Regions from separate parts of the Pantoea sp. YU22 genome, predicted to be linked through region 1. Evidence: predicted binding sites of a transcription regulator. Region 1 holds the regulator's gene; each other region holds the start of a gene.
What was found. Region 1 encodes CRP, which controls carbon source genes, mostly activating them, when cyclic AMP is high. Its sites were predicted from a motif close to ATGTGANNNNNNTCACAT; they were not measured.

Region 1 (3,278 bases):
ACAGCAGCTGCAGCGAGTAAACCGCCGTGACGGTAAAGCCGATCATCGACCAGCCGTAATATTTACGCGTCACCAGATAGCTCAGCAGCGTCACCACCAGCATAAACAGCAGCACCAGCGATTCCGGTACCGCGAAGCGCAGCGAGGCGGCGGCAATCACCAGGCCGGCGAAGGTGCCCAGCGCCCGGTGCTGGATCCGCACCCGCGTGGCGCTGTAGCCGTTCTGGCTGACAAACATAATGGTCATCAGGATCCAGTAGGGCTTGGGGATATCGAACAGCATCGCCAGCGCGCTGCCGAACATCAGCATCACGGCGAAGCGCGCCGCCGTGCGCAGCGCAGAGGACTTCAGCGACAGATAGCTGCGCAACGCGGCAAGCAGCGGCAGACGGCGCTGGCGATCGGTCATCAGGTCGCGCTGATAGAGCGGTTTTTGCGTGCGCAGCACGCGCGCGATGCGGCTGAAGTGGTAGAAGCAGAAGTGGCCCACCGGGTTATCGGGATGCTGACGGGCGATCTTCTCCAGCGCGCCGAGCGGCTTATCCATATCGAAACGGCTCGGCAGCTGGTGGTAAAGAATGGCGTCGGCGAGCGCGCGCAGTCGTGCCGAGATAATGTTGGCGTTCCAGCGTATTACCGCTTCTGCATGGCTGCGCTCTACCAGTTTCTGCACCTCCTCTGGCTGATGCAGGCTGACAGAGATATGCTCCTGCAGATCGAGCGCCACCTGAAAAGCGCGCGTCAGCCGTTTATGGCTGTTGTCGCGGCTGGCGGAGAGCATATGCATCTGCTGATAGCAGGTGTTAATCAAATCGACCGCTTTCTGCTGGCGCGCCAGCAGCGGGGGCAACGCTTTTTCCGGATCGGTAAGCTGGGTCAGCAGCGTATATTTCGCGTCGCAGTAATCCGCCAGTTCGCGGTAGATCAGGCTCAGGGTTTCGCGCATCGGCTGCTCTTTCCACAGCCAGAACCAGAACCAGTTGAAGAGTCCATACCAGAGCGTGCCGCCGATATAGAGCAGCGGCGGCACATAGATCGGCATGCGGCCGATCAGGCTTAGCGTAAAGATGGCCGCCACCAGCGTCCCTGAGAGCAAACGCCCGTGCAGAGGGCTGATTTCGCCGGTAACGCCCAGCAGCAGCGGCAGAACAAAGAGCACGGCAGGCAGCGGCACGCCTTTCAGCGTTAAGAGCTGGATCAGGAAACTGCCGAGCGCAAACAGCGAGCCGCCGACAATCAGACGTTTGAAGAAGCGTTTGTGCGGCGTATCCAGGCCCGCGACGTTACAGCAGGCAGGAACGAGAGAGAAGAGCAGCCCTTTTTGCAGATCGCCGAACAGCCAGCCGAGTGCCACGGGAATGCACAGCACCAGCGTCTGCCGCAGGGCATAGTTAACTTCGGGGTGATAGATGATTCGACGCCACATCACTTCGCTAAAAGCAGTAACGGCGTGACTGAGAAATCACGCCGTGAGTGAGAGGAAATCAGCGGGTGCCGTAAACGACAATGGTTTTGCCGTGTGCGGAAATCAGATTCTGGTCTTCCAGCATTTTCAAAATGCGGCCCACGGTTTCGCGTGAGCAACCAACGATTTGGCCAATTTCCTGACGAGTAATTTTGATTTGCATGCCGTCGGGATGCGTCATGGCGTCTGGCTGTTTAGCCAGGTTAAGCAGGGTTTGTGCAATACGTCCGGTAACGTCGAGGAAAGCTAAATTGCCTACTTTTTCCGATGTGACCTGCAGACGGCGCGCCATCTGCGACGAGAGACGCATTAAAATATCCGGGTTCACCTGGATAAGCTGACGGAATTTCTTGTAGGAAATCTCCGCCACTTCGCACGCGGTTTTAGCGCGTACCCAGGCGCTGCGCTCCTGACCTTCTTCAAACAGGCCAAGCTCGCCGATAAAATCACCCTGATTCAGGTAAGAGAGGATCATCTCTTTGCCCTCTTCATCTTTGATAAGTACCGCAACGGAACCTTTCACGATGTAGTAGAGGGTTTCAGCCTTCTCACCCTGATGAATCAGCGTACTTTTGGATGGATATTTGTGAATATGGCAATGGGACAGGAACCATTCGAGTGTAGGGTCTGTTTGCGGTTTGCCGAGAACCATTCGCTATTATCCTCTGTTGTAATCGTGCCCAAAACGCGGGGGGATTATTCCCTGCCAGGCGATGAAAGCTTCAAGCGTTTCTCCTGAAGGAGATTATTCGGGCCTTATTTTGCGGCAGGCGCTTGATGTGTCCCGTCTTCGTCCTTAACAGAACGAACTATTTTCAGCACTGTTTGTAGCACAGCTTTTGCCGACTGTCTTCTGTTGTCTCGCTTCAGCAAAGGGGGGATTACTCTGGATTGCTGTTTGTCAGGTGAACGCGTACTCTGGCGGCAAACGGGCTATTCTTGAGGTGGAAACATGCAGGCACGAGTGAAGTGGGTCGAAGGGTTAACCTTTCTCGGCGAGTCGGCGTCGGGACATCAGATTCTGATGGACGGCAACTCCGGCGATAAAGCGCCAAGTCCGATGGAGATGGTGCTGATGGCGACGGGCGGCTGCAGTGCCATCGACGTGGTCTCTATTTTACAGAAAGGGCGCAACGAGGTGGCGGACTGCGAGGTGAAGCTGACCTCAGAGCGTCGCGAAGAGGCGCCGCGTCTGTTTACCCATATTAACCTGCACTTTGTGGTCAGCGGCAAAGCGCTGAGCGATAAAGCCGTGGCGCGCGCGGTAGATCTCTCAGCGGAGAAGTATTGTTCGGTGGCGTTAATGCTGGGCAAGGGCGTTGAGATTACCCATAGCTATGAGGTGATTGAGCTGTAAGGCTGGTTGCCTTTAGCAACGAGCTCGCGCGGGTGAAATGGGCCGATCGCAAAGTCGCTCAAGGCATCCATGCGCGCTCGGCCCGCGACATCCTTGTCGCGGGACGCTTTGCTCCTCTGCCCATCTCACCCGCTCTTTGCGTTCCGGATGCCCTCTTTTGCGTCTTTGCGATCGGGCCTTGCCATCCGCGACCACCTCGGTCTTACCACCTGCGACCACCTGCGACCACAGCCGGTCAGGCGATCTGCTTCCCTTCCATCAGTCGCTGCACCAGCGGTGCCATAATCAGCTCCATCGCCAGCCCCATTTTACCGCCCGGCACCACCAGGGTATTCATATGCGAAATAAACGAACCCTGCAGCATCGCCAGCAGATAGGGGAAGTCGATATTTTCCAGCCCGCGGAAGTGAATAACCACAAAGCTCTCGTCCAGCGACGGGATCTCACGCGCGGCGA
Region 2 (3,278 bases), on a different contig from region 1:
TCCTGTGCTGAGCTTCCCGAGCGCTGCGGCACAAACCGCTGGCGCCAGGCGCTGGGCGTTAAACCCGTTTCGCGCGTAAACACTACCGAAAAATAGTTGCTGTCGTCGAAGCCGCAGCGCGCCGCCACTTCACTGATCAGACAATCCTGGGTGCGCAGCAGATATTTTGCCTGACAAAGCTGCAGCTGCCGCAAATAGTGACCGACCGTCATTCCGGTCTGCTGGCGAAAGAGCTGCTTCAGCGCGCGTTCGTTCAGCGAATTTTGCTGGCAAAAGGTCGCCAGATCGAAAGGGCGCGCCACCGCGCCCTGTAGCGCCGACATCAGTAGATCGAGCTGCTCGCCTTCCGGCAGCGCCCAGGGGCGATCTGCCGCATAGCCGTGGCGGCGAAGAATAAGCGCCAGCTGTAAAAAAAGCGCTTCCGTAAGCTGAATGGAAAGGGGATCGCTCTTGCGGCTTTCGCGCTCCAGCTGGCTAATTACGCCGCGCGCCAGCGCCATACCACGGGTGGTCAGACGCCAGCAGCCCGGCGCGTCAACGCCTTGCGGCGGCAATAGCTGCCCCCAGTCGAGAGCAAGACCGAAGCGATCGCGGCAGTAGAGGATATTGTCCAGCACCAGGTCGTTGACGCTGTCGTAGCTGTGGCAATCCTGGTCGCGAATATAGAAGACGTCGCCGCAGGTAATCAGCCAGGGGCGATCGTTGAGAATATGCAGGCCGTTGCCGCGCCAGACGATGACAATTTCGCTAAACTCATGCCGGTGGGCGGGAAAAGAGGGTTGTGGCATACGTTCAGCCACCGTAACCGGCAGGCCAGGCGCGGGAAAATAGTCGTCCCGACTCAGTATCAGCGTCATCGCTCGCTCCTTTTTTACATCATCTGCTGGCGCTCCGCTCGCGGTGCGCAGCCAAATTCACGCCGAAACAGAGTAGAGAAGTGGTTGCTGTCGCCGAAACCGCATTGAAAGGCGATATCGGTAATACGCAGATCGCTGTGGCGCAGCAGATGCCGCGCCTGCAGCAGCCGCAGGCGGTTCAGATAGCGCTGTGGCGTACTGCCTGTTTGCTGCTTCATCTGACGATGCAGCGTGCGCAGCGACAGCGAAAAACGGTCAGCCAGCGCGTCCCACAAAATATCTTCACTGTAGTGATCGTTAAGCCAGTCGAGCAGACGGTGCAGGCGGGCTTCCTGATCCTGCGCCTGTTCATTGCGGCACGCTTCGCGCAGCAAAACCAGCAGCTGCAAGAAGAGCTGCTCCTGGCGAGCCTGCTTCTCCAGCGACCAGCCCTCATCCTGCCGCATCTTCGCCACGACATCCAGCGCCTGCGTCATGGCTTTGCTATTTATGCGCCAGTGCGAGGTGTAATTGCCCTCTCGCTCGTTCGGCAGCAGCGCCTGCAAACCCGAAAGAAAGCGAAAGGCGGCAGGGCTGCGGTAGAGCACGTTGGTCAGGCAGAGATTATCCGTCTGCTCATACAGATGCCGATCGTGGTCGCGCACGAAGCAGACGCAACCGGCGCACAGCGTTTGCGGCTGGCCGTTGAACACATGAATGCCCGAACCCTGTTCTACCAGCACGATTTCATGGAAATCGTGGTGATGCTCGGGAAACGCCTGCTGCGGCACACGCGGTTCGATAGCGATAGCGTAATCGCCCTGAGGAAAGAAATCGGCGCTGTGTAAAATCGTCATAGTGGCCTCGTTCGTTTAACAAAAGCGTAACCGAGTCTACTCAGCGCCCACGCCGCTTACCTTGAATTTTGTACTGCGAAGCGCAGTAAATTCGCTTTTTATTCAAGATATTCCCGCCAGATAAAAGAATTGCGGCGAAGCTCACATCTGTCGCCCTTACGCCTCTGTGATCTCTCTCACGAACATCTTTGCAAACCTGCCAGCGGCATAGCCGCGCTGGCAGTACGGGGAAGGTGGCGAACACGTAACGTTTTTACTCTGTCAGCATCATATCTAAGGAAGAACGGGCCATGAGTAAGCGAAATATCGTTGCGGTTGATTTGGGCGCATCCAGCGGACGTGTGATGCTCGCCCGGTGGGACGCCGCATCACAGCAAATCGATCTACGCGAGGTGCGTCGTTTCGCCAGTCTTCGCGAACGTCGGGGCGGCTATGACTGCTGGGACCTCGACCATCTTGAACGCGAGATCCGCGCCGGGCTGGCGCAGCTGGGCGATGAAGGCATCGTGCCGGACAGCATCGGCATCGACACCTGGGGCGTTGATATGGTGCTGCTGGATAAGGCGGGCAATCGGGTCGGCGAAGCGGTGAGCTATCGCGATAAACGCACCCACGGGCTGATGGAGCAGGCGCTGCGCGATCTGGGTAAAGAGGCTATTTATGGCCGCACCGGCATTCAGTTTCTGCCGTTTAACACGCTTTATCAGTTCCGCGCCCTGAGCCAGCAGCAGCCTGACTGGAAAGAGCAGGCCGCCCATGCGCTGATGATCCCCGACTATCTGCACTATCGCCTGACGGGCAAGCTCAACTGGGAATACACCAACGCCACCACCACGCAGCTGTTGAATATCGAAAGCGGCGAGTGGGACGCCGAATTGCTCAACTGGGCAGGCGCGTCGCCTGCGTGGTTCGGTACGCCCACGTCGCCGGGCAATGTTATCGGTTACTGGCAGAACGCCAACGGCGTCGACATTCCGGTGATCGCCGTTACGACGCACGATACCGCCAGCGCAGTGCTTGCCACGCCGCTGACTCAGGAGAACGCGGCCTATCTCAGCTCCGGCACCTGGTCGCTGATGGGATTCGAAAGCCTGCTGCCTTACGCCAGCGCTGCCGCGCTCCAGGCTAACATTACCAACGAGGGCGGTGCAGAGGGCTATCGCGTTCTGAAAAACATTATGGGGCTCTGGCTGCTGCAGCGGGTCTGCGCCGAGCTGCAGATTGACGATCTTTGCACGCTGATTGCGGAGACGCAAAAAGAGCCTGCCTGCCGCGCGCTGATCAATCCTAACGACGCGCGCTTTATCAATCCCGACAGCATGGTGAACGAAATTCAGAATGCCTGCGCCGAACAGCATATGGCGGTGCCGCAGTCCGCCGCCGCGCTGGCGCGCTGTATTTTCGACAGCCTTGCGCTGCTCTACCGTGAAGTGCTTAACGAACTGGCCGGGCTGCGCGGTAGCGCGTTTCGTCAGCTGCATATTGTAGGCGGCGGCAGCCAGAACCAGTTTCTCAACCAGCTTTGTGCCGACGCCTGTGAAATACCGGTGCTGGCCGGACCGGTGGAAGCCTCAACGCTGGGCAA
Region 3 (3,278 bases), on a different contig from region 1:
CATCGCGGATCAGGCGAGTACAGAGCCGCGCCATCGGTTCGGCGAAGGGCACCATAACCAGGCAGCGGATCAGGTTGTAAAAGACGTGGAAGAAGATCACCAGCTCTTCGTCATTGACCGGCATCTTATCCAGCCAGGGCGCCAGCAGATTGACAAAGGGCAGCATCGCCAGCGAGCCGAGCAGCTTAAACAACAGGCTGCCGAGCGCCACCCGTTTGCCTGCGGCATTGGAGCCGCTGGCGTTGAGCATCGCCAGCAGACCGCTGCCGAGATTAGCGCCGATTACCAGACAAAGCGCCACTTTAAACGAGATGACGCCTGCAGCAGTCAGCGTAGCGGTAATCAGCACCGCCGCCAGGCTGGAGTAGCTGATAATGGCGAACAGCGCGCCGATCAGCGCATCCAGCATGATATCGCCGGTCAGGCTGGAGAAGAGCACCTGCACGCCCGCCGCCTGGGTGATAGGCCTGGCGGCGCTGACAATCAGCTGCAGCGCCAGCAGAATCAGTCCCAGCCCAATGCTGGCGCGCCCCATCTGCCCGACGCGCGTCTGCTTGCGCGACAGAAAGAAGATGACGCCGAAAAAGATAAACAGCGGTGACAGCCAGGAGAGATCGAAGGTCAGAATACGCGCCATGATGGCGGTGCCGACGTCGGCGCCCAGCACCACGACCAGTGCAGGCGCCAGGCGCATTAGCTTCTGCGCCACGAAAGAGGTGACCAGCAGCGTGGTGGCGTTACTGCTCTGCACCAGCGTCGTCACGCCGATGCCCGCCAGAAACGCCATGGGTTTCTTTTCAATGCTGCGGCTAAGCACGCGGCGCAGATCGGCACCGAAGACGCGCATAATGCCGGAGCGCACGATATGGGTGCCCCAGACCAGCAGGGCGACGGCAGAGAGAAGATTGAGCAAGGTCAACACGTCACGCCACTCCATAACCGTCAGGCTAAAAAGCAGCAGAGAGCCAGCCTGACGGTAAGAGCAATCTGCAAAGAGAGCCGTCGGGCGGGGCGCAATTTTTCCTGAGTTTTAAGGGACCTGCGCACGCTGCCGACTCTTTAACTGTAGACCAGTTCTCTGAGGCAGGAGGGGGATAAATGCTGGCTTCTTAACCGCAGCGGCAGCAAGGCCAGAGCAGGGAATCTTGTGATCTGCATCACATTACAGCATGATGGCGATCTTTTACGGAAAGCCATTATGGAGGCCAGTCATGAACGTTAAACCCACCGGCGGTCAGTACATCGCATTGGCGCTGCAATGGGTGCTGAATCTGGGACTGCTGGCGCTGGCGGTGATTCTGGCGGTGTTTCTTGGCAAAGAGACGCTGCACCTTGCTAACGTGTTGCTGAACACCGGCGAGCAGGCGTCGTCCTATCTGCTGATTGAGGGAATTGTGATCTATTTCCTCTACTTCGAATTTATCGCCCTGATCGTGAAGTACTTCCAGTCGGGCTATCACTTTCCGCTGCGCTATTTTGTCTATATCGGCATTACGGCGATTATTCGGCTGATTATCGTCGATCACAAAAATCCCTTCGATACGCTCTGCTACTCCGGCGCCATTCTGATTCTGGTCGTGACGCTGTGGCTGGCCAACAGTAACCGCCTGAAGCGCGAATAAACGTCGCCAGGTGTGCCCGCCGCGCCTCTGCGCTACACTGTTGCCCTCAAAATTGACGGGAGTGGTGATATGTCGCAAGAGGCGCTCAGCTTATTACGCGCGCTCAACTGGCTGCCATCCACGCATCCGACGCTGACCGCGCCGCTGCTGGACTGGCTGATGGAAGAGGACTCCATGACGCGCCGTTTCGAGCAGCACTGTCAGGAAGTGACGGTGCGGCCGATGCGCGAAGGTTTTATTAACGCCGATGAGCTTATCGATGAAAGGGCGCTTCTGCCTGACGATACGCGCTTCTGGCTGCGCGAGATCGTGCTGTGCGGTGACGACGAGCCCTGGCTGATTGGCCGCACGCTGGTGCCGGAGAGCACGCTCAACGGCCCGGAGCAGATGCTGCAACAGCTGGGAACGCGCCCGCTTGGCCGCTATCTCTTCTCCTCTTCGACCTTAAGCCGCGACTTTATCGAACCCGGCAGCGTCGGCGCGCTCTGGGGACGGCGCTCGCGGCTGCGGCTGTCGGGCAAGCCGCTGCTGCTGACGGAACTGTTTTTACCTGCCTCGCCGCTCTATCGCGACCTGGCCTGAGGAAGATTTAACGTGCAAAAGAGCGTAGAGATGAGCAAGTTTCAGGCCTATAGCCGCCTGATGCGTATTGATAAACCGATCGGCACGCTGCTGCTGCTGTGGCCGACGCTGTGGGCGCTGTGGCTGTCGGATATGGGCGTTCCGCCGTTCCGGGTGCTGGTAGTGTTTGTGCTTGGCGTCTTTGTGATGCGCGCGGCGGGCTGCGTCATCAACGATTTTGCCGATCGCAAGGTCGACGGTTTCGTAAAGCGTACCGCCGGTCGTCCGCTACCCAGCGGCGCGGTGAGTGAGAAAGAGGCGAAAATCCTGTTTGTGCTGCTGGGGCTGCTGGCGTTCGCGCTGGTCCTCACCATGAACCTGATGACCATCCTGCTTTCGCTGGGCGGTCTGGCGCTGGCGTGGTCTTATCCCTTTATGAAGCGCTATACTCATCTGCCGCAGGTGGTGTTGGGCGCGGCATTCGGCTGGGCGATCCCTATGGCCTGGGCGGCGGTTAGTAAGTCCTTACCGCTAGAATGCTGGCTGGTGTTTCTGGCTAATATCTGCTGGACCGTCGCCTATGATACGCAATACGCGATGGTGGATCGCGACGACGATATTAAAATCGGCGTCAAATCAACGGCGATCTTGTTTGGCCGTTACGACAAGCTGATTATCGGCCTGCTGCAGTTTGCAACCCTGGGTTTGCTGGCGCTGGTCGGTTCGCTGATGCAGCTTAACGCGCTGTTTTACTGGTCGCTGCTGGGTGCCGCCGTGCTGTTTGTTTACCAGCAAAAACTTATTGTCCACCGTGAGCGCGACGCCTGTTTTCAGGGATTCCTTAACAATAACTATGTCGGGCTGGTGATCTTTATCGGCGTGGTGCTGAATACGCCGCCGTTCAGCCAGCTGTTTTAAGTACTTTAATCCAGCGAGCAACAAGGCTGAAACGCGCGGTGGGTATGGCCCGAGGAGCAAAGCGTCCCGCGTCAGGGAAGACGCGGGCCGAGCGGGCAGGGATGCCGCTGTTGCGTCTTTGCGATCGGGCCATACTCACCGCGCAGGCACCTTACCGGCAACAAAAAGGGCGACATC

Region 2: a site for CRP is predicted at 1,823-1,840, ahead of rhaB (rhamnulokinase). Genes of this name have one in related genera too.
Region 3: a site for CRP is predicted at 1,146-1,163, ahead of psiE (phosphate-starvation-inducible protein PsiE). Genes of this name have one in related genera too.

The regions. Positions count from the first base shown of each region.
Region 1 is NZ_RYDU01000007.1:19,526-22,803, reverse strand. It holds gene EKL29_RS11870 (YccS/YhfK family putative transporter) at 1-1,426, opposite strand, end outside; gene crp (cAMP-activated global transcriptional regulator CRP) at 1,485-2,117, opposite strand; gene EKL29_RS11860 (OsmC family protein) at 2,418-2,822, shown strand; gene EKL29_RS11855 (phosphoribulokinase) at 3,058-3,278, opposite strand, start outside.
Region 2 is NZ_RYDU01000001.1:796,918-800,195, reverse strand. It holds gene rhaR (HTH-type transcriptional activator RhaR) at 1-857, opposite strand, end outside; gene rhaS (HTH-type transcriptional activator RhaS) at 872-1,693, opposite strand; gene rhaB (rhamnulokinase) at 1,984-3,278, shown strand, end outside.
Region 3 is NZ_RYDU01000002.1:458,515-461,792, reverse strand. It holds gene EKL29_RS06600 (Na/Pi cotransporter family protein) at 1-922, opposite strand, end outside; gene psiE (phosphate-starvation-inducible protein PsiE) at 1,212-1,622, shown strand; gene ubiC (chorismate lyase) at 1,692-2,204, shown strand; gene ubiA (4-hydroxybenzoate octaprenyltransferase) at 2,235-3,101, shown strand.